DNA from 4 places in the Streptomyces sp. NPDC126510 genome. Region 1 is predicted to be linked to each of the others. Evidence: riboswitches for the same ligand, from Rfam matches in the RefSeq annotation. Region 1 holds a riboswitch; each other region holds the start of a gene.
What was found. A riboswitch is a leader RNA that binds a small molecule or an ion and turns the genes downstream of it on or off. The one in region 1 is predicted to bind cobalamin.

Region 1 (5,225 bases):
CATAGCGCCCTTCGTGGCCATGCTGTGGGTCGGCTCGTACGCCAAGACCGACCCGGCCTTCATCGGGATCCCGTTCTTCTACTGGTACCAGGTGGCCTGGGTACTGATCTCCACCGCTCTGACGATGATCGCCTACAAGCTGTGGCAGCGTGACCAGCGCGCCCGCTCGGCCGCGAAGGGCGGTGCGTCGCAGTGAAGGACGGTGTGAACGGCGTCGCGCTCGGCGTCTTCATCTTCTTCTTCCTGGCCGTGACGGTCATGGGCTTCCTGGCCGCGCGCTGGCGCAAGGCCGAGAACGAGCACAGCCTTGACGAATGGGGCCTGGGCGGCCGCTCGTTCGGCACCTGGATCACCTGGTTCCTGCTCGGCGGCGACCTGTACACGGCGTACACCTTCGTCGCCGTGCCGGCGGCGATCTACGCGGCGGGCGCGGCAGGCTTCTTCGCGGTGCCGTACACGATCCTGGTGTACCCGCTGATCTTCACCTTCCTGCCCCGCCTGTGGTCGGTCTCCCACAAGCACGGCTACGTCACGACGTCCGACTTCGTGCGCGGCCGCTTCGGCTCGAAGGGCCTGTCGCTGGCGGTGGCCGTGACCGGCATCCTGGCGACGATGCCGTACATCGCGCTCCAATTGGTCGGCATCCAGGCCGTGCTGGACGTGATGGGCGTCGGTGGCGGTGAGAACACCAACTGGTTCGTCAAGGACCTGCCGCTGCTGATCGCGTTCGGCGTGCTCGCGGCGTACACGTACTCCTCGGGTCTGCGGGCCCCCGCGCTCATCGCGTTCGTGAAGGACACGCTGATCTACATCGTCATCGCGGTGGCGATCATCTACATCCCGATCAAGCTGGGCGGCTTCGACGAGATCTTCGCCAAGGCCGGCGAGGCGTACAGCCAGACCAACCCGGCGACGGGCGCGCCGCGCGGTGCGCTGACACCGGCCGAGCCGGGCCAGTGGACGTACGCCACGCTGGCGCTGGGCTCCGCCCTCGCGCTCTTCATGTACCCGCACTCCATCACGGCGACGCTGTCCTCGAAGAGCCGTGAGGTGATCCGCCGCAACACCACGATCCTGCCGCTGTACTCGCTGATGCTGGGTCTGCTGGCGCTGCTCGGTTTCATGGCGATCGCGGCCGGCATCAAGGTGCAGAACGGGCAGCTGGCGATCCCGCAGCTGTTCGAGACGATGTTCCCGGACTGGTTCGCGGGCGTGGCGTTCGCGGCGATCGGCATCGGCGCGCTGGTGCCGGCGGCGATCATGTCCATCGCGGCCGCGAACCTCTTCACGCGCAACATCTACAAGGACTTCATCAAGCCGGACGCCACTCCGGCGCAGGAGACCAAGGTCTCCAAGCTGGTCTCCCTGCTGGTGAAGGTCGGCGCGCTGGCCTTCGTCCTCACCATGGACAAGACGGTCGCCATCAACTTCCAGCTGCTGGGCGGCATCTGGATCCTGCAGACCTTCCCGGCCCTGGTCGGCGGCCTGTTCACCCGCTGGTTCCACCGCTGGGCCCTGCTGGCGGGCTGGGCGGTCGGCATGGTCTACGGCACGGTCGCGGCCTACGGCGTGGCCTCCCCGACGCAGAAGCACTTCGGCGGCTCCGCGAAGGAGATCCCGGGCATCGGGGAGATCGGCTACATCGGCCTCACGGCGTTCGTCCTGAACGTGGTGGTGACGGTGGTCCTGACCTTCGTCCTGAGGGCCCTGAAGGCCCCCGACGGCGTCGACGAGACCAAGCCGGAGGACTACACGGCGGACGCGGGCGACCCCGGCGTCCAGGTGGAGCTCCCGCCTGCGACAGCAGGTACCTCGCACTAAGGGCCTTCAGGGGCGCGGGACCGTATCAGTCTGCGGCTCCGCCGCGTGGGCGCGAGCAACCACACACAACCGGCAGCGGGCCGCCGAGGGGCAAGCACCCTCGGCGGCCCGCTGTCGTGCACACTCACGCCATGGACCTCCTGATCCGCCCCGTGGAACCCACCGAATACGACGAACTCGGCGCCATCACCGTCCAGGCCTACCTCCAGGACAACCTCCTCGACTTCGGTGACAGCGACCCGTACCAGCACGTGCTGCGGGACGTCGCCGGAAGGGCGACCTCCGCGGAGGTCCTGGCCGCACTCAGGGACGGCCGCGTGCTCGGCGGCGTCACCTTCGTCCCGTCCGGCGGCCCCATGGCCGACATAGCCGGCCCGGGAGAGGCCGAGATCCGCATGCTCGCCGTCTCCCACGCGGCGCGCGGCCGGGGTGTCGGCGAGGCCCTCGTCCGCTCCTGTCTCGACCGGGCGCGGGCCACCCCGGGCTGCCGGAGCGTCGTGCTGTCGACCCAGCGCACCATGCACGCGGCCCACCGCATCTACGAGCGGCTGGGCTTCACCCGCACACCGGAGCGTGACTGGAACCCGGTGCCGGAGCTGACAGAGATCACTCTCCTCACCTATCAGTTGACGCTCTGAAACCACCGCGACACAACATCTGGGGGTGCCGCCCGAACCCGGCACAAGATGTATGCTCATGCTCGCTGTCGCCGCAGGGGAATCCGGTGCGAATCCGGAACTGTCCCGCAACGGTGTACTTGTACATGTCTGTTCCCGGAACCGCTCTGTTTCCGGAACCGGCCCGCACAGGAGTCAGTCCGAGGACCTGCCGACAGCGCGCCCGGCCACCCGGCCGGTGCGCCCAGACGTCCGGGCCTCGTGGAATGGGCCGGTGGACGCGACGCCGCGTGCGCTCGTGTGCTGCCCCCTGCCCTCGACGAGGCCCCCGTGCCGAGCGAGGGAGAGCCCCACGTGACCATCGCGCCAGCCGAACCGGTCTCAGCCGCCGAAGAAGAGCACGACGCCCCCGGTGCCGCGCTGCTGCGGACCCTGACCGAGCTGACCGCCGACCTCCCCGACGCCGATCCCGGCAGGGTCGCAGCCGCCGCGTTGCGGGGCCGGTCCGCGCGGGCGGACGAGCGGGAGTTGCGGGAGCTGGCGACGGAGGCCGCGGCCGGTCTGATCTCCGAGGACCCCGCCTACTCCCGGCTGGCCGCCCGGCTGCTGACGATCGGCATCCGCGAAGAGGCCGCCTCGCAGGGCGTCACGTCCTTCACCGAGTCCGTCGCGGTCGGCCACCGCGAGGGCCTCATCGCCGACCGGACCGCCGAATTCGTGCGCGTGCACGCCACCCGCCTCGACGCGCTGATCGACCGGGCGGCCGACGACCGCTTCGGATACTTCGGCCTGCGCACGCTGCACAGCCGCTACCTGCTGCGCCACCCGCACACCCGCAAGGTCGTCGAGACTCCCCAGCACTTCATGCTGCGGGTGGCGAGCGGCCTCGCCGAGGACGACACCACGCGCGCACTGGACGAGGTCGCGGCGCTCTACGGGCTCATGAGCCGCCTCGACTACCTCCCCTCCTCCCCCACGCTGTTCAACTCCGGCACCCGGCACCCCCAGATGTCGTCCTGCTACCTCCTCGACTCCCCCAAGGACGAGCTGGACTCCATCTACGACCGGTACCACCAGGTGGCCCGGCTGTCGAAGCACGCCGGCGGCATCGGACTCGCGTACTCCCGCATTCGCGCCCGCGGTTCGCTGATCCGCGGCACCAACGGCCACTCCAACGGCATCGTCCCGTTCCTGAAGACCCTGGACGCCTCGGTCGCCGCCGTGAACCAGGGCGGCCGCCGCAAGGGCGCGGCAGCGGTCTACCTGGAGACCTGGCACTCCGACATCGAGGAGTTCCTGGAGCTGCGCGACAACACCGGCGAGGACGCCCGCCGTACGCACAACCTGAACCTCGCGCACTGGGTGCCGGACGAATTCATGCGGCGCGTGAACGCAGACGCCGGCTGGTCGCTGTTCTCCCCCTCGGACGTGCCCGAGCTGGTCGACCTGTGGGGCGAGGAGTTCGACACCGCGTACCGGGCGGCCGAGGCGAAGGGCCTGGCGAAGAAGACCCTGCCCGCGCGCGAGCTGTACGGCCGCATGATGCGCACCCTGGCGCAGACCGGCAACGGCTGGATGACATTCAAGGACGCCGCCAACCGCACCGCCAACCAGACGGCCGAGCCGGGCCACGTCGTGCACTCCTCCAACCTGTGCACGGAGATCCTGGAGGTCACCAGCGACGGGGAGACGGCGGTCTGCAACCTCGGCTCGGTCACCCTCGGCGCGTTCGTGACCGGCGGGGACATCGACTGGGAGCGGCTGGACGAGACCGTCCGCACGGCCGTCACGTTCCTCGACCGGGTCGTGGACATCAACTTCTACCCGACCGAGCAGGCGGGCCGCTCCAACGCCCGCTGGCGCCCGGTCGGCCTCGGCGCGATGGGCCTGCAGGACGTCTTCTTCCAGCTGCGCCTGCCCTTCGACTCGCCCGAGGCCAAGGCCCTGTCCACCCGCATCGCCGAGCGCATCATGCTCGCCGCGTACGAGGCCTCCGCCGACCTCGCCGAGCGGAGCGGCCCGTTGCCGGCCTGGGAGAAGACCCGCACCGCCCGGGGCGTGCTGCACCCCGACCACTACGCCACCGAGCCGGCCTGGCCGGAGCGCTGGGCGGCCCTGCGCGAGCGCGTGGCGTCGACCGGTCTGCGCAACTCGCTGCTGCTGGCCATCGCCCCCACGGCGACGATCGCGTCGATCGCGGGCGTGTACGAGTGCATCGAGCCTCAGGTGTCCAACCTGTTCAAGCGCGAGACGCTGTCGGGCGAGTTCCTCCAGGTCAACTCCTACCTGGTGGACGAACTGAAGCGGCTCGGTGTGTGGGACGCCCGCAGCCGTGAGGCCCTGCGCGAGGCCAACGGCTCGGTGCAGGACTTCGCCTGGATCCCCGAGGACGTCCGCGCCCTCTACCGCACGGCGTGGGAGATCCCGCAGCGCGGCCTGATCGACATGGCGGCGGCCAGGACCCCGTACCTGGACCAGTCCCAGTCCCTGAACCTCTTCCTGGAGACGCCGACCATCGGCAAGCTCTCCTCGATGTACGCCTACGCCTGGAAGTCCGGGCTGAAGACGACGTACTACCTGCGCTCGCGCCCGGCGACCCGCATCGCCCGCGCCGCGAAGGCCACCGTCCCCGTGCAGGCCACCCCCGATCCCGAAGCGGTCGCCTGCTCCCTGGAAAACCCCGAGTCCTGCGAGGCCTGCCAGTAATGAGCACCCAGAACCTTCTCGACCCCGGCTTCGAGCTCACCCTGCGCCCCATGCGCTACCCGGACTTCTACGAGCGCTACC
Region 2 (5,225 bases), on a different contig from region 1:
GCGGCGGTGCGGGACGCGGCCGAGCCGCACGACGTCCATGACCGTCAGCTCGACCTGGGTGTCCGACTGTTGCTCGACGACCGCGAGGCGGCGAGCGACCGTGCGGCGGGGCAGGTCGGCCAGGGGCGTGCCGTCGAGGGTGACGACTCCGCAGGACGGCGACAGCAGCCCGGCCAGCAGCCTCAGCAGCGTGGACTTGCCGGAGCCGTTGGGGCCGAGGACACCGACCGTGGAGCCGGTCTCCGGCGCGAGGGCGACGCCGTCCAGGATGAGACGCCCGTCGGCACGGCGGCTGACCCGGTCGGCCCGCAGCCCCGCGCCCGTCGGCGCCCCCGCGCCGCTCACCGCACCCTCCGGGTCCGGTACAGCACCGCCACGAACGCCGGCACCCCGATCAGCGACGTCACGACACCCACCGGAACCTCCTGCGGATCGAGGACGGTACGGGCCAGGGTGTCCACCCACACCAGGAACACCGCTCCCGCGAGGGCGGTGACCGGTAGCAGTCGTGCGTGCCCGGGGCCGGTCAGGGCCCGGGCGGCGTGCGGCAGGACCAGTCCGACGAAGCCGATCGCCCCGGCCGAGCTGACCAGGGCCGCCGTGAGCAGGGCCGTGACGCACAGCAGGACCAGGCGGGTGCGGGCGACGGACACTCCGAGCGCGGCGGCGGCGTCCTGCCCGAAAGCGAAGGCGTCGAGGGTTCGGGCGTACGACAGACACACCACCAGCGCCACCGCCAGCGCGGCCAGACACAGCCACACGTCGGTCCAGCCGGAACCGCCGAGCGAGCCGAGGAGCCAGAACAGCACGCCGCGGGTCGTCTCGGCGTCGGCGGAGGTCATCACGATGAAGGAGGTGAGCGCCGAGAAGAGCTGCATGGCGGCGACGCCCGCGAGGACGACCCGGTCGGTGGTGCCGCCGAGGGTGTGGCTGAGCAGGAGCACCAGCGCGAACGACAGCAGGGCGCCGAGGAACGCGCCCGCCGACACCGGGAGGGCGCCGCCGCCCACGCCCAGCACGACGACGAGGACCGCGCCGGTGGAGGCGCCCGAGGACACCCCGAGCACGAACGGGTCGGCGAGCGGGTTGCGCAGCAGGGACTGCATCACCGCCCCGCACACGGCCAGTCCGGCCCCGCACACGGCGGCGAGCAGGGTGCGCGGCAGTCGCAGCTGCCAGACGATCCCGTCGCGGATCGGCGTCAGCCCGGAGCTGCCGAGCCCGAGATGGGCCGCCACGACGGACCACACGTCGGCGACGCCGAGGTCGGCGGGACCGATGGTGATGGCGACGGCGAGGGAGGTCATGAGCGCGACGGCCCCGGCCAGGCCCAGCGCGAGCCCGGCCCGGCGCCCGGGCCCGGCGGCCACCGGCCCCTGCTCCCGGGCGGTCACTTCGCCAGCCCGAACCGGCGCAGCCCGGCGGCCACCTGTTCCACGCCCTCGACGGTGCGGATCGTCGGGTTCATGGCCTGCCCGCTGAGCAGCACGTACCGCTTGTGCCGAACGGCGTCCATGGTCCTGGTGACCGGGTTGGACTCCAGGAAGGCGATCTTCTTCGCGGCCGACTCGGCGGTCTGGGACTCGCGGGTCAGGTCGCCGATGACGAGGACGTCGGGGTCGCGGTCGGCGACCGTCTCCCAGTTGACCTGGGGCCACTCCTCGTGCGTGTCGTCGAGGACGTTCTTCGCTCCGAGGGCCCGGGTGATGATGCCGGGTGCTCCGCAACAGCCCGCCATGTAGGGCGATTCGGAGTTCGCGAACCAGTACAGGAGAGTGACGTCGGAGGCGTCGATGCCCTTCGTGGCCTTCCTCATGCGCTGCTGAAGGGAGGCCACGAGCGCGTCGCCGCGTTTCTTCACGCCGAACACGGTCGCGAGGTCGTGGACTTCGCCGTAGACGGTGTCGATGTCCAGGGGCTTGTCGCGTGCGCCGTCGCCGCCGCCCGAGTTGTCCTTGCCGGCGCAGTCGGAGGGGGAGACGTAGGTGGGGACGCCGAGCTTCTCGAACTGCTCGCGGGTGGCGACGCCGCCTTTGCCGAGGGTGGAGACGAAGGAGGCGGCGACGAAGTCGGGCTCGGTGTCCAGGACGCGTTCGAAGGACGGGTTGTCGTCGGCGATGCGCGGCACCCTCGCGTTGGCCTTCTCCAGTCCCTTCATCACGGGGTCGGTCCAGGTGGCCGTGCCGGCGAGGCGGTCGGCGAGCCCGAGGGAGAGCAGAATCTCGGTGGTGCCCTGGTTGAGGGACACGGCGTGTCTCGGCGGGGCGGGAATGCGGACCTCGTGTCCGCAGTCGGTGAGCGTGACGGCGGCGTTCGCGTCGGTGGACGCGCTCCCGCCACAGCCGGTCAGCAGCAGGGAGCCGGTGGTGAGCAGGACGGCGGCACGGGAGGGTCGGGCGAGGGGCACGGGAACCAGTCCTCAGTCGTCGAGGGCCCGATCGCGGAGCCCGGTCGTACGGTGCTCCCCCGCCGCGCGCGGCCGCGGGGGCCGCCAGCAGGTCTTCGGACTCGGGTTCACCCGGGTCGGAGCGCCTTCCCGGACGTCCGCGGAGGAGTCCAGTGGCCGAGGCCCCGCCCGTCCCCCTCACCGCTGCGCGTCAGTTCCGGATTCGCACCGGATTCCCTGACCCACGTACATGGGTTCGACTGGCCTCGGCAAGCTATCACGGGGGCCGTCCGGGGAATCACCGCGCACCCGGAGCCGTTGAACGGGTTGAACGGAGAGCAGCTCGTTCACGACTTCGGAGGAGGCCGCCGGTGTACGGCGACGAGGCAACGGTCCGCAGGATCCTCACCGGGCTAGGCGACACCTGGGCCGTGGTCGGCCTGTCGTCGAACCGGCAGCGCGCCGCGTACGGCGTCGCCGCCGTGCTCCAGCGTTTCGGCAAGCGCGTTGTGCCGGTGCACCCCAAAGCGGAGACGGTGCACGGGGAGAAGGGGTACGCGAGCCTGGCGGACATCCCCTTCGACGTGGACGTGGTGGACGTGTTCGTGAACAGCGACCTCGCCGGTGCCGTCGCGGACGAGGCGGTCGCCAAGGGCGCGAAGGGCATCTGGTTCCAGCTCGGCGTGATCGACGAGGCGGCGTACGACCGGACCCGTTCGGCGGGCCTGGAGATGGTGATGGACCGCTGCCCGGCCATCGAGATCCCACGGCTGCCTCATCACCGCGTACAGGAATCCTGAAGCGTTCTCCAGGAAATACCCGCAGTCGGTCAAGGTTTCCCGCGCCCGGTCAAGCGTGCACAACTCCTCTTCTGCCTCCGGGCAGTCCATTCCTAATCTGAGGCCTCTTGCTCACTGAACTCTCCGAGTTCATTTATGAGAGGCCCCTGAATTCATGGAAAGAGACGGCCTGCGCCGGGATGTCGGGCTGATCGGGCTCATGTGGGCCTCGGTCGGCTCCATCATCGGCTCGGGCTGGTTGTACGGCGCCGAGAAGGCCGTCGTGGCGGCCGGCCCCGCGGCGATCCTGTCCTGGCTCATCGGTGCGGTGGCGATCGTGCTGCTGGCACTGGTGCACGCGGAACTCGGCGGCATGTTCCCGGTCGCCGGCGGCACCGCCCGTTATCCGCACTACGCGTTCGGCGGACTGGCCGGCATGTCCTTCGGCTGGTTCTCCTGGCTCCAGGCCGCGACGGTGGCACCGATCGAGGTCGAGGCCATGATCGGCTACGCCGGGCACTGGCACTGGGCGCAGGGCTTCCAGCACCCGAAGGACGGGACCCTGACGACGAGCGGCTTCGTCGTCGCGGTCGTCCTGATGGCCGTGTTCGTCGTCGTCAACTTCCTCGGAGTGCGGATCCTGGCGCACACCAACAGCGCCGCCACCTGGTGGAAGGTGGCCGTGCCGCTGGCCGCGATCTTCATCATCGCGGCGGGCAACTTCCACCCGGGCAACTTCACCGAGCACGGTTTCGCGCCGTTCGGCGCCCACGGTGTGCTGAGCGCCGTCAGTTCCAGCGGCATCATCTTCGCCCTGCTGGGCTTCGAGCAGGCGATCCAGCTGGCGGGCGAGAGCCGGGACCCGCAACGGGACCTGCCGCGCGCGACGATCGGTTCGGTCGCCATCGGGGCGGCCATCTACGTCCTGCTGCAGATCGTCTTCATCGCCGCCCTGCCGCTGGGCTCCTTCGCGCACGGCTGGACCAAGCTCGACTACCCGGGCATCAGCGGCCCGTGGGCGGGGCTCGCGACCCTGCTGGGCCTCGGCTGGCTGAGCGTGGTGCTGTACCTGGACGCGGTGGTCTCCCCGGGCGGCACCGGACTGATCTACACGACGGCCACGTCCCGGGTCTCCTACGGACTGGCCCGCAACGGCTACGCGCCGAAGCTCTTCGTCCGCACCGACGCGCGCGGCGTGCCGTGGTTCGGGCTGATCGTGTCCTTCGTGACGGGCGTGGTCTGCTTCCTGCCGTTCCCGAGCTGGCAGCAGCTGGTCAGCTTCATCACCTCGGCGAGCGTGCTGATGTACGCGGGCGCCCCGCTGGCCTACGGCGTGTTCGCGGACCGGCTGCCGCACCGGGAACGCCCCTACCGCCTGCCCGGCGGGAAGGTCCTCTCACCGCTGTCGTTCGTGGTGGCCAACCTCATCATCTACTGGTCCACCTGGGACACCCTGTGGCGGCTCGGCGTGGCCATCGTCCTCGGCTACGTCCTGCTCGGCGGCTACGCCTGGTACGCCACCAGCAAGGGCCTGCCCGACGCTCCCCGGCTCGACTGGAAGGCCGCCCAGTGGCTGCCCGTCTACCTGCTGGGCATGGGCGTCATCTCCTGGCAGGGCGGATTCGGCGGCCAGGGGCACCTCGGACTGTGGTGGGACATCCTGGTCGTCGCGGTGTTCTCGCTGGCGATCTACTACTGGGCCCGGGCCTCGGCCTCCCTGTCCGGAGAGATCGAGCTGAGCATCGAGGAGGTGGCCGTCACGGAGGTGCCGGTCCACTGAGACCGGCCTCCATAATGTGCGCATGACCCACGCCTCTGCGCCCTCCGACTCCGGCGCCCCGCAACGCTTCCCAGTCGTTGTCGTGGGCGCCGGTCCGGCGGGTCTGACCGTCGGGAACATCCTGCGGGCCGCGTCCGTCGACTGTCTGGTGCTGGAGACGGAGACCCGTGAGTTCATCGAACAGCGGCCCCGCGCCGGGGTGATCGAGGAATGGGCCGTCCGGGGCCTGGAGAAGCGGGGCCTCGCCAGGAACCTGCTGGACCGCGCGGAACTGCACACC
Region 3 (5,225 bases), on a different contig from region 1:
AGACGCTCGCCAGAGCAGTGGCCCTCAAGCTGCTGCTGCCCCAGGACACCGACGCCACGGCGGCCTCCCGGTTCCGTCTGGAGGCTCAGACCGCCGGACGGCTCAACCACCCCAACGTGGTCGGTGTGCTGGACTTCGGTGAGTTCGACAACCGGCTGTATCTGGTGATGGAACTGGTCGAGGGCGACAGTCTCGCCGGGGTGCTGACCGGCTCCGGCGCGCTGCCCGCCGAGCGGGTGGCCCTGCTCGCCGCGCAGGCGTCCGCGGGGCTCGCCGCCGCGCACGCGCAGGGCATCGTGCACCGGGACGTCAAACCGGCCAACCTGCTGCTGGACGCGGGCGGCACGCTCAAGATCGGGGACTTCGGCATCGCGCGGTTCCTCGACGACCCCGGCGCGGCGCTCACCGCCACCGGCCAGATCATCGGCACCGGCCTCTACCTCGCGCCCGAGCGGGCCCTGGGCAAGCCCGCGGGGCCCGCCTCCGACATGTACTCCCTGGGCTGCGTGCTCTACCAGCTCCTCAGCGGGCGCCCGCCGTTCGAGGCCGACACCGCGGTCGCCCTGCTCCACCAGCACCTCGACTCGGCTCCGGTGCCGCCGCGCGAGCTCGGTGTCGCCAATCTTCCGCCGGCGTTCGAGAGCTATCTCCTCGGTCTGCTCGCCAAACAGCCCGAGGACCGTCCCACCGCGCAGCAGGCCGCCGAGTGGTTCGCCCAGGGCGCCTGGCGGGGCCTGCCCGAGCCGCTGCCGGAGGTCTCGCCGCCGCCGCGGCCGAACACCGCGTCCCGCGCGATGCCCGCCGGGCCGGGACCGTACGCGACCGCCGAGACCGGCAGCCCGACCACCTACGCGCTGCCCGCCACCACGGGCCACCGCACCGCCGCCCGGGCGGCCCAGGCGGGGCGTTCGGGCCGCTCGCGCGGCGGTCATGGCAACCGGTCGAAGCTGGCCGCGACGGCCGCCGCCGCGGCCCTCTTCGTCGCCGCGATGCTCATCGGCATGCGCTGGTTCTCGCCCGACACGACCGCGGAGGGCACGGAACCCGACGCGTCCCCGAGCGCGAGCAGCCCCGCCGCCACGCCGTCCACCGAATCCGCCACGCCCGATTCCTCCGATCCGCAGGCCGACCCGGCGGCCGGACCGGGTGCCGCCGACACGCCCGCCACCGGCACCGTGGCCGATGTCACTCCGTCAACGCCGCCCCCTTCCCCGACGCCGTCCGCCTCCGCGCCGGGTGCCGCCACTCCGACGGAGGAAGCGGTCGACGGCGGCCCGCAGCAGCCGGAGCCGGAGAAGCCGGGCCAGGCCGGGGACGACGGGGAGAGCGACGACGGCGGGGACGACGACTGACACGGCCCGGACGTCGCGCGGCGGCACGTGCGCGGATCGCTTGGACCAGCCGGGGATGCGCCGGTATGCGAACGGGCGCCCCCTCGCGCGCCCCTTGGGTGGCTTGTCATCGCCCTTATCCCGGCCTTATTGTCACCAGGCCTTGGTGAACGGGAAATCCGGTGTGATGCCGGTGCGGCCCTCGCCACTGTGAATCGGGAAGTCCGGCTCCGGCCCTCACGGGCAGCCACTGGGTCCTTGCGACCCGGGAAGGCGGAGTCCGGGCGGTGGTACCCGTCAGCCAGGAGACCGGCCAAGGCGCGTCAACCATCCACGAGGTGCTGGAGAGGGTCTGCTGAGCCATGCACATAGCCGAGGGTTTCCTTCCTCCGGCGCACGCGGTCGCCTGGGGCGTCGCGTCGGCGCCGTTCGTCGTCCACGGGGTCCGGTCGCTCACCCGTGAAGTGCGCGAGCACCCCGAGAGCACACTGCTCCTCGGTGCCTCCGGCGCCTTCACGTTCGTCCTGTCCGCCCTGAAACTGCCGTCCGTGACCGGCAGTTGCTCGCACCCCACCGGCACGGGCCTGGGAGCCATCCTGTTCCGGCCGCCCATCATGGCGGTGCTGGGCACCATCACCCTGCTCTTCCAGGCGCTGCTGCTCGCACACGGCGGCCTGACCACGCTCGGCGCCAACGTCTTCTCCATGGCGATCGCCGGCCCCTGGGCCGGATACGCCGTCTACAAGCTGCTGCGGCGCGCCAACGCGCCGCTGATGGTGGCGGTGTTCTCCGGCGCGTTCGTCGCCGACCTGTCCACGTACTGCGTCACCAGCGTGCAGCTGGCCCTCGCGTTTCCCGACCCGGGCAGCGGATTCCTGGGCGCGCTCGGCAAGTTCGGTGCCATCTTCGCCGTCACGCAGATCCCGCTCGCGGTGAGCGAGGGCCTGCTGACCGTGCTCGTGATGCGCCTGCTGGTGCAGTCCAGCAAGGGCGAACTGACCCGGCTGGGCGTGCTCCTCGCCGAGAGGCAGACCAGGACCGAGACGGAGGCGGTGGCCCGATGAGCAGGAACACGAAGATCAACCTGGTGCTGCTGTTCGTCGTGGTGGCGCTCGCGGTGCTGCCCTTGGCCCTCGGCCTCGGCGACCACAAGAAGGAGCCGTTCACGGGCTCCGACGGCCAGGCCGAGACGGCGATCACCGAACTCAAGCCGGACTACGAGCCGTGGTTCTCACCGCTGTACGAGCCACCGTCCGGCGAGATCGAGTCGGCCCTGTTCTCCCTCCAGGCGGCCCTCGGCGCCGGTGTCCTCGCCTACTACTTCGGCCTGCGCCGGGGCCGCAGGCAGGGCGAGCAGCGGGCGCTGGAGCGGGAGGCCGACAGCGCGCTTCCCGGCGCCGCCGGGAAGTCCACCGCGGAACGGGACTGAGCCCGGGTGCTGCCGATCGACGCGGCGGCGCACAGCAGTCGCTGGCGCCGCCGCCATCCCGTGGACAAGGCCGTGCTCGGGCTCGGTCTCACCGTGCTCGCGATCTCCCTGCCGCCCTGGCCGGGCGCCGCCCTGGTCCTCCTGACGGCACTGGCGGTGCTGCTGGGGCCGGCCGGTGTGCCCGGACGGCGGTTGTGGCGGGCCTACCGGGTGCCGCTGGGCTTCTGTGTGACCGGCGCGCTGACGCTGCTCGTCCAGGTGGGCGGGCCAGGCGGGTTCGCCTCCCTCGCCGACGACGGGCCGGTGCGGGCCGGGGAGTTGCTGCTGCGGACCTCGGCGGCCTCCCTGGGCGTGCTGCTGTTCGCCTTCACCACGCCCATGTCCGACCTGCTGCCCCGACTGGTCCGGGCCGGGATTCCCGCGGCGGTCGTCGACGTCGCGCTCGTGACGTACCGGATGAGCTTCCTGCTGCTGGACTCGATGCGGCGCATCAGGGAGGCCCAGGCGGCCCGGCTCGGGCACACCGGCCGGGGCGCTCAGTGGCGTTCCCTGGCCGGGCTCGGCGCCACCGCGTTCGTCCGGGCCTTCGACCGGGCCGGCCGGCTCCAGGCCGGGCTCGCCGGACGCGGCTACGACGGCACCCTGCGGGTCCTGGTGCCCGAGGCCCGGGTCTCCGTCCGCTTCACGGCGGCCAGTTGCGCGCTGCTCGTCGCGCTGGCCGTCCTCACCCTCGTACTGGAAAGGCCGCTGACATGAGCGAGCCCGCCCTCGTCGCCCTGCGGGGCGCGTCCTTCGCCTACGAGGACGGCCCGACCGTGCTCAGCGGCCTCGACTTCGAGATCCGCGAGGGCCGCGCGCTGGCGCTGCTCGGCCGCAACGGCAGCGGCAAGACCACGCTGATGCGACTGCTCAGCGGCGGGCTGAAGCCGCACGAGGGGCGGCTGACGGTCGAGGGTCAGCCCGTGGCGTACGACCGCAGGGGGCTGACCCGGCTGCGGACGACCGTGCAGCTGGTGGTGCAGGACCCCGACGACCAGCTGTTCGCCGCGTCCGTCGAGCAGGACGTCTCGTTCGGGCCGCTGAACCTCGGCCTGGACGACACGCAGGTACGGGCGCGGGTGGCGGAGGCGCTCGCCGCGCTGGACATCGCGGCCCTGGCCGACCGGCCGACCCATCTGCTGTCCTACGGACAGCGCAAACGCACGGCCATCGCGGGTGCGGTCGCCATGCGACCGCGCGTCCTCGTCCTGGACGAGCCCACGGCCGGACTCGACCCCGACGGCCAGGAGCGGCTCCTCACCACCCTCGACGGGCTCCGTGCCGCCGGCACCACGGTCGTGATGGCCACCCACGACGTCGATCTCGCCCTGCGCTGGGCCGACGACGCGGCGCTCCTCACGCCGTCCGGTGTCCGCACCGGGCCCGCGGCCACGGCACTGGCCCGCACGGATCTCCTGCGGGAGGCGGGGCTGCGTCTGCCGTGGGGCGCCGCGGTGACGGAACTTCTGCGGTCCCAGGGGCTGTTGACCGAAACGGAGCGGGGTCCGCGTACACCGGACGAGCTCGCCGTGCTCGCGGGAGGGTGGTTGGGGGCGTCGGGCGGGTGAGAGTCCCGCGGCGGTGAGCACGGCCCGTCCCGGCGCGGGCAGGCCTCCCGCCGTGGCGCGGCGCCGGCCGAAACGCGCTTGTCCGGTGCCGCCGCGCGGCACTACGTTGCCGAGGTGGATCTCTTCTCCCGCACCTGGACGGCATTGCGCGCGGCGGTGGCCGACCTCTCCGACGAGGACTTCGGGCGGCCCTCCGGCTGCACGGGCTGGCTGGTGCGGGACCTGGTGTGCCACCTGATCGTGGACGCCCAGGACGTCCTGATCACCCTGGCCACCCCCTCCGACCGGGAACCGACCCGTGACGCGCTGACGTACTGGGACGTCTCCGGCACCCCGCCGACCGGTGACGACCCGCTCGACGCGCTGACCGTCCGGCTGGCCGCCGCGTACGAGGATCCGGGTCTGCTGAAGTTCCACCTGGACGACGTGGGCTCCGCCGCCGGGCGTGCGGCCCTGCTCGCCGACCCGGCCGGCCGGGTCGGCACCCGTGACGAGATCCTCACCGTGGGCGACTTCCTCTCCACCTATGTCCTGGAGTGGACGCTGCACCACCTCGACCTGATCGCCCACCTGCCGGGCGCGCAGCCGCCGCCCGCGGAGGGGCTCGTCCGGTCCCGGGAGATGCTGGAGCGGATCGCGGGGAGCCCGTTCCCGGACTCCTTCACCGATGTGGACGCACTGCTGATCGGCACCGGGCGGCGCGTGCCGACCGGGGCGGAGCAGGCCGGGCTCGGTGACCTGGCCTCCAGGGTGCCGCTCTACCTGGGCTGACTTCGCGGTCGCGAAGGGGTGGTGCGCAGGGCCGCCGTCGGACGGCTCCGGCCGGGGTGGGAGCATGGCCGCATGGACATCCGCCGC
Region 4 (5,225 bases), on a different contig from region 1:
TCTCGGCCCGCTGGTGATCGGCTTCGTCGTGGCGGCCATCGGCATGTCCTTCGGGGCGAACGCCGGATACGCCATCAACCCGGCCCGCGACTTCGGCCCGCGCCTGTTCACCTGGATGGCGGGATGGGACGGATTGGCCTTCCCCGGCAGTCTGGCCGGGGCGTTCAGCGACTACTGGTGGATCCCGATCGTCGGACCGCTCGTCGGCGGTGTGATCGGCGTCCTGGTGTACGACCTCTTCATCGGCGACGTACTGCACGCCCGCGCGCAACAGGGCGAGGCACCGGAGCCCGGTCGGACGCGCCCCACCACCTCCGACGACGAGTGAGCGCGCATCGGCCGCGGCCGGGACCGCGGCCGATGCTAAATTCATCCGGGCGTCCGCCCGTGAGAGGTGCGGATCGCCCGCCGTACAGGTGAATCGGCCCAGGGCAGGCCCGAATCGGATGGTGGCACGATCCATGACTGACCCGGAGGAGCTCTCCGCGGCCGACACCCCTCTTCCGCGGATCCTCGGCAATACCGGGTCGCTCGCCGCGGCCGAACCGGAGGCGACCGGCGCTCTGTGGCGGCTGGCCGAACCCGGCCGGCAGCTGGACGCCAACCTCGTCCGCGTCCCGCCCGAGGGGTCCATCGACGCCCACGCCGAACCCGACCTCGACGTCCTGCTGCTCGTCGTCTCGGGGGACGGCACGCTCGGCTCCGCGGCCGGGCCGCACCCGGTGGAGCCCGGCAGCCTGGTCTGGCTGCCGCACGGCAGCGTGCGCAGCGTGACCGCGGGCGCGGACGGCCTGTCGTACGTGACGGTCCACCGCCGCCGCCCGGGCATGCAGATCCAGGGCCGGCCGCGGACGTGACCTCGGTGCCGGGCAGGGGGGGGCACGGACGGATGACCAGCCGAGTCGTCCTCGTCTCTCCCGCGATGAACCGCTCGCTGCGGCAGGCCCGTTTCGACGACGGGGGCGCGCTCGACGAGGGCGGGCGGGAGCGGGCCTCGGCGGCGGCCGGGTCGCTGCCCCGGGCCGCCCGGGTGGTCGTCTCCCCCAGTGCGCGCTGCCGGCAGACCGCCGGGGCGCTCGGTCTGGACGGGGTCGAGGAGGCCGGGCTCACGGGGCTGAATGTGGGGCGGTGGCGCGGCCGGACCCTCGACGAGGTGGCCGTCGCCGAACCGGAGGCGGTGGGGCGGTGGCTGACCGATCCCTCCAGCGCACCCCACGGCGGGGAATCGGTACGGGACGCATGTGCGCGGGTCGCCCACTGGCTGGACGGCCTCCGCGAGACGGACGGGCGCACGCTCGCCGTGGTCGAGCCGGACGTCGTACGGGCGGCCGTGGTTCACGCCCTGGGCCTGCCGACGGCGGGATTTCGGCGGCTGGACGTGCCGCCGCTGACTGCGACGGAACTCAGCGGGCGGGCCGGGCGCTGGAACCTGCGGCTCGGGCGCCCGCTGGACGTGCCGGAAGCCGGCGCGGAGCACTGAGTCGCGCCGGCTCTCCGGGAACGCTGCTTCAGGCAGGCCGTCGGGGTGCGGCGACCGGCCGGGCCGGGGCTGTGGACGTCGCGGGCCCGGGGGTCGGCAACCGCTCGGCCAACTCGCCGAAGAGCAGCCCGAATCCGGACCAGAGGGTGGTCTGGACGGCCAGCGCGCAGAGGCGGAACCGCCACAGCACGGTGGCTGGGAAGCCGGCGGGAACCTCGTCGACGGCGGGCAGGAACGCGTACGCGAGCCCGATCGCGAGAACGAACGCGGCCACCGCGGCGACCGTCGCCCACCAGGTGCCCAGGCCCCGCGCGAGGCGCTTGCCGAGGAGGGTGGCGGCGATCGCCAGCAGGACGCCGAGCAGCATCATCAGGAAGTACAGGGTGGTCCGACGGCCGATCGTGTCGGGGTCGCCGACGGCCGGCGGGTTGGCCGGATACTTCAGGAACGGTACGACGTAGACGGCGAGCAGAGCGCCACCGGACAGCAGCAGCGCGGTGGCCCGGGGACTGAAGCGGCCCACCCGGCCGAGCGCGAAACAGTAGGCCAGAGCCGCGATACCGCCGAAGGCGACCCCGTAGAGGAGGACGCCGGTGGCCAGGCCGGCGGTGGACTGCAGGCCGCGGGAGACGAGTTCGGCCTCGTGCCCGTGAGCGGGGGCATGGGCCTCTTCGAAGCCGATCGCCCGGTCGACGAGCGGTTCACCGAGGAAGTAGGCGACGGCCAGGGCGAATACGCCGGCGGCGAGACCGGCGAGCATGCCGCGCACGAGCAGGTTTCTCACCAGGGTGGAGTTCATGAGGGATGCGGCTCCGCGGCGTCAGTGGCAGGGGAAGCCGAGCAGGTGGCGTGCGTCGTGCACCCACTCGTGGACGTCCTCGCCGGAGACGACGGAGGTGGCGCCCTGCTCGGCGCCGACGAAGTAGAGCAGGACCAGCATCAGGACGCCGAAGAAGACCGCCCAGGGGACGATCGCGCCGATCGGCAGCTTGGCGGGGAGGGCGGGAGTGGTGTCGGTCGGCTGGGCGACATGCTGCGCCATGGCGGGTCCTCCTCGGGGAGCTCGCGTCCCCTGTCGGTGGTGCACGGGACGACGGCTACGGGTCTGACTCGCCCCGTCCCGTTTCGGGGAGGGAGCACACAGTGGCGCGACCGTGCCGGATTCCCACCGGCTTCCGTCCTGCCGTCGTCGATTCGCACCGACCGTACCGCTCGGCCGGTACATGACCAATGCCCAGGCGTGAAGCCGAGGTCGGCTCTCACCGAACGCTTACCTGCGACCGAACACAAGTATCGACGGTGACATGACGGCGCCCTACGGCCCGGCCGGCAGGACACGAACTTCCGCGTGGGCTGCTGAGCGGACCTTCGACGCCTACGACATGTCCGGGCCGCGCAGGAGGAGTTGGGTCACGGCCAGGCCCGCGACGATGACAGCCGCCCGGAACGGCCACCGGCTGCGGTCGTCGACGGGCAGGGTCGTGCCCGCGACCGACACGACGACGGCCGCCCCCGCCAGAACCCAGCCCGGGCGCCCCACGCCTCCGGGCGGGCCGGTGACGAGCACGCAGACGGCGGCGAGCATCAGGGACGGCGCCAGCCATCGGCAGGCTCCGCGGCCCAGCCTCTGCGGGAGGCCGCGCACCCCGGTCGCGAGATCGTCCCGGATGTCCGGAAGCACGTTGACCAGGTGCGCCCCCACCCCCAGCAGGGCCCCGGCCGCCATCGCCCACCAGGCGGGCCAGGACGGCGAGGGCAGGCCGAGGGTGACGAACGCCGGCAGCAGACCGAAGGCGACGGCGTAGGGCAGCGGGGAGAGCGGCGTGCGTTTGAACAGCAGGTTGTAGCTCCAGGCGGTGGCGACCGCGGCGAAGTGCGCCACTCCTGCGAGAGCGCCGCTCAGCAGGGACAGCGGCACGCACAGGCCCAGGGCCGTCCCGGCTGCGACGGCCGCGGCCCGGAGCGGCAGTTCGCCGGTGGCCACCGGCTTGTCGCTGCGCCCGCAGAACGCGTCGCGCCGGGCGTCGGCCGCGTCGTTGCACCAGCCCACCGAGAGCTGGCCCACCAGCACGGCTGCCGCCACCTCGGCCGCACCCGCCGCGCCCCGGCCGGCCGCGACGGCCAGCACGGTCGCGAACGCTGTCACGGCGAGCGCCGGTTCCAGGTGGCAGGAACGCAACAGCGCCGGAACGCGGCGTGTCGCTCGGGAGAGGACCGGTGACGGGTGTAGAGACACACAGGCAAGATAAATGGGCAAAGAGGGCGAGAGAGGCACTGTCGATATGCGTGTCCCTGTGACGGCCGAAGACCTCCCCGCCTCACCGGGCACGGTGCGCGGGAAGGCCCGGCTCCCTGCGGGGACCACGATCACGGCGGTCCACACGGCGCTGCCCGCGCACCGCTACGCCCAGGACGACCTCACCGAACCGATCGGCGATCTGTGCCTGGCGCCGGGAGCCGACCGCGCCCTGCTGCGCCGCCTGCACGCGTCCGCCGGGGTCCGCGCCCGGCACCTCGCGCTGCCGATCGCCCGGTACGCCGCCCTGCGCGACTTCGGGCAGGCCAACGACGCCTGGATGGCGGCGGGTCTGGAGCTGGGCGAAGAGGCCATCGCCGGCGCGCTGAAGGAAGCGGGACTCGAACCGGCCGATGTCGACCTCCTGGTGTGCACCTCCGTCACCGGCATCGCCGCCCCCTCGCTCGATGCCCGGCTGGCCGGACGTCTGGGCATGCGGCCCGACGTCAAGAGGGTGCCCGTGTTCGGACTGGGGTGTGTGGCGGGCGCGGCCGGTCTGGCCCGGCTGCACGACTATCTGCGTGGGCATCCCGGTGGCACGGCCGTGCTGCTCGCCGTCGAACTGTGCTCACTGACCCTTCAGCGACGGGACGACTCCCAGGCCAACCTCGTGGCCGGCGCCCTGTTCGGGGACGGCGCCGCCGCACTCGTCGCTCGCGCCGGCACACCCGCCGGGCCGCGGGCCTCCGGCCCCACCGTGGTCGCCACGCGCAGCAGGCTGTATCCGGACACCGAGCAACTGCTCGGCTGGAGCATCGGCACGACCGGGTTCCGCGTGGTGATCGGTGCCGGCATCCCGGGCATCGTACGGAGCCACTTCGGTCGGCATCTGCGTGGTTTCCTGGCCGAGTACGGCCTCACCGTCGAGGACATCGGCACCTGGGTGTGCCATCCGGGAGGGCCCAAGGTGCTCTCCGCCGTCGCCGACACCCTTGATCTGCCGGACAACGCCCTGGCACCGGCGTGGAACTCGCTGGCGGCCGTGGGGAACATGTCCTCCGTCTCCGTCCTGCACATCCTGCAGACCGTCCGGGAATCCGCCAGGCCCGAGCCCGGCAGCTGGGGCCTGCTCATGGCGATGGGCCCCGGGTTCTGCTCCGAACTCGTCCTGCTGCGCTGGTGACCTCATGACGTGGTACGTCCTTCTCCTCCTGGCCATCGGCGCCGAACGCCTCGCCGAACTGGTCGTGGCCCGGCGCAACGCGTCCTGGACCCTGGCCCGCGCCGGCGTCGAGCACGGCCGCGGCCACTACCCGGCCATGGTCGCCCTGCACACCGGCCTGCTCGTGTGCTGCCTTCTCGAACCCGCCCTGGCCGGCCGGCCTTTCGTGCCCGCGCTCGGCTGGCCCATGCTCGCCCTCGTGATGTCGGCCCAGGCGTTGCGCTGGTGGTGCGTCATGACGCTCGGGCCGTACTGGAACACCCGGGTCATCGTCGTCCCCGGGGCGC

Region 2: it holds a riboswitch for cobalamin, as region 1 does, so the genes downstream of both, ABTX60_RS31035 (ABC transporter substrate-binding protein) here and ABTX60_RS20070 (ribonucleoside-diphosphate reductase subunit alpha) in region 1, are expected to answer to the same signal.
Region 3: it holds a riboswitch for cobalamin, as region 1 does, so the genes downstream of both, ABTX60_RS21400 (energy-coupling factor ABC transporter permease) here and ABTX60_RS20070 (ribonucleoside-diphosphate reductase subunit alpha) in region 1, are expected to answer to the same signal.
Region 4: it holds a riboswitch for cobalamin, as region 1 does, so the genes downstream of both, ABTX60_RS16730 (CbtB domain-containing protein) here and ABTX60_RS20070 (ribonucleoside-diphosphate reductase subunit alpha) in region 1, are expected to answer to the same signal.

Annotation. Positions count from the first base shown of each region.
Region 1 covers NZ_JBEORR010000013.1:66,551-71,775, reverse strand. Annotated here, with positions in the region: gene ABTX60_RS20085 (DUF3311 domain-containing protein) at 1-196, shown strand, start outside; gene mctP (monocarboxylate uptake permease MctP) at 193-1,821, shown strand; gene ABTX60_RS20075 (GNAT family N-acetyltransferase) at 1,953-2,459, shown strand; cobalamin riboswitch at 2,512-2,668, shown strand; gene ABTX60_RS20070 (ribonucleoside-diphosphate reductase subunit alpha) at 2,793-5,144, shown strand; gene ABTX60_RS20065 (ribonucleotide-diphosphate reductase subunit beta) at 5,144-5,225, shown strand, end outside.
Region 2 covers NZ_JBEORR010000026.1:45,809-51,033, forward strand. Annotated here, with positions in the region: gene ABTX60_RS31025 (ABC transporter ATP-binding protein) at 1-345, opposite strand, end outside; gene ABTX60_RS31030 (FecCD family ABC transporter permease) at 342-1,307, opposite strand; gene ABTX60_RS31035 (ABC transporter substrate-binding protein) at 1,391-2,407, opposite strand; cobalamin riboswitch at 2,491-2,651, opposite strand; gene ABTX60_RS31040 (CoA-binding protein) at 2,758-3,186, shown strand; gene ABTX60_RS31045 (APC family permease) at 3,341-4,945, shown strand; gene ABTX60_RS31050 (4-hydroxybenzoate 3-monooxygenase) at 4,968-5,225, shown strand, end outside.
Region 3 covers NZ_JBEORR010000014.1:92,375-97,599, forward strand. Annotated here, with positions in the region: gene ABTX60_RS21395 (serine/threonine-protein kinase) at 1-1,352, shown strand, start outside; cobalamin riboswitch at 1,479-1,663, shown strand; gene ABTX60_RS21400 (energy-coupling factor ABC transporter permease) at 1,694-2,395, shown strand; gene ABTX60_RS21405 (energy-coupling factor ABC transporter substrate-binding protein) at 2,392-2,760, shown strand; gene cbiQ (cobalt ECF transporter T component CbiQ) at 2,767-3,516, shown strand; gene ABTX60_RS21415 (energy-coupling factor ABC transporter ATP-binding protein) at 3,513-4,367, shown strand; gene ABTX60_RS21420 (maleylpyruvate isomerase N-terminal domain-containing protein) at 4,482-5,138, shown strand; gene ABTX60_RS21425 (alpha/beta fold hydrolase) at 5,211-5,225, shown strand, end outside.
Region 4 covers NZ_JBEORR010000010.1:218,240-223,464, forward strand. Annotated here, with positions in the region: gene ABTX60_RS16710 (MIP/aquaporin family protein) at 1-328, shown strand, start outside; gene ABTX60_RS16715 (cupin domain-containing protein) at 462-857, shown strand; gene ABTX60_RS16720 (histidine phosphatase family protein) at 890-1,480, shown strand; gene ABTX60_RS16725 (CbtA family protein) at 1,509-2,279, opposite strand; gene ABTX60_RS16730 (CbtB domain-containing protein) at 2,301-2,522, opposite strand; cobalamin riboswitch at 2,559-2,709, opposite strand; gene ABTX60_RS16735 (UbiA family prenyltransferase) at 2,856-3,626, opposite strand; gene ABTX60_RS16740 (type III polyketide synthase) at 3,763-4,899, shown strand; gene ABTX60_RS16745 (isoprenylcysteine carboxyl methyltransferase family protein) at 4,904-5,225, shown strand, end outside.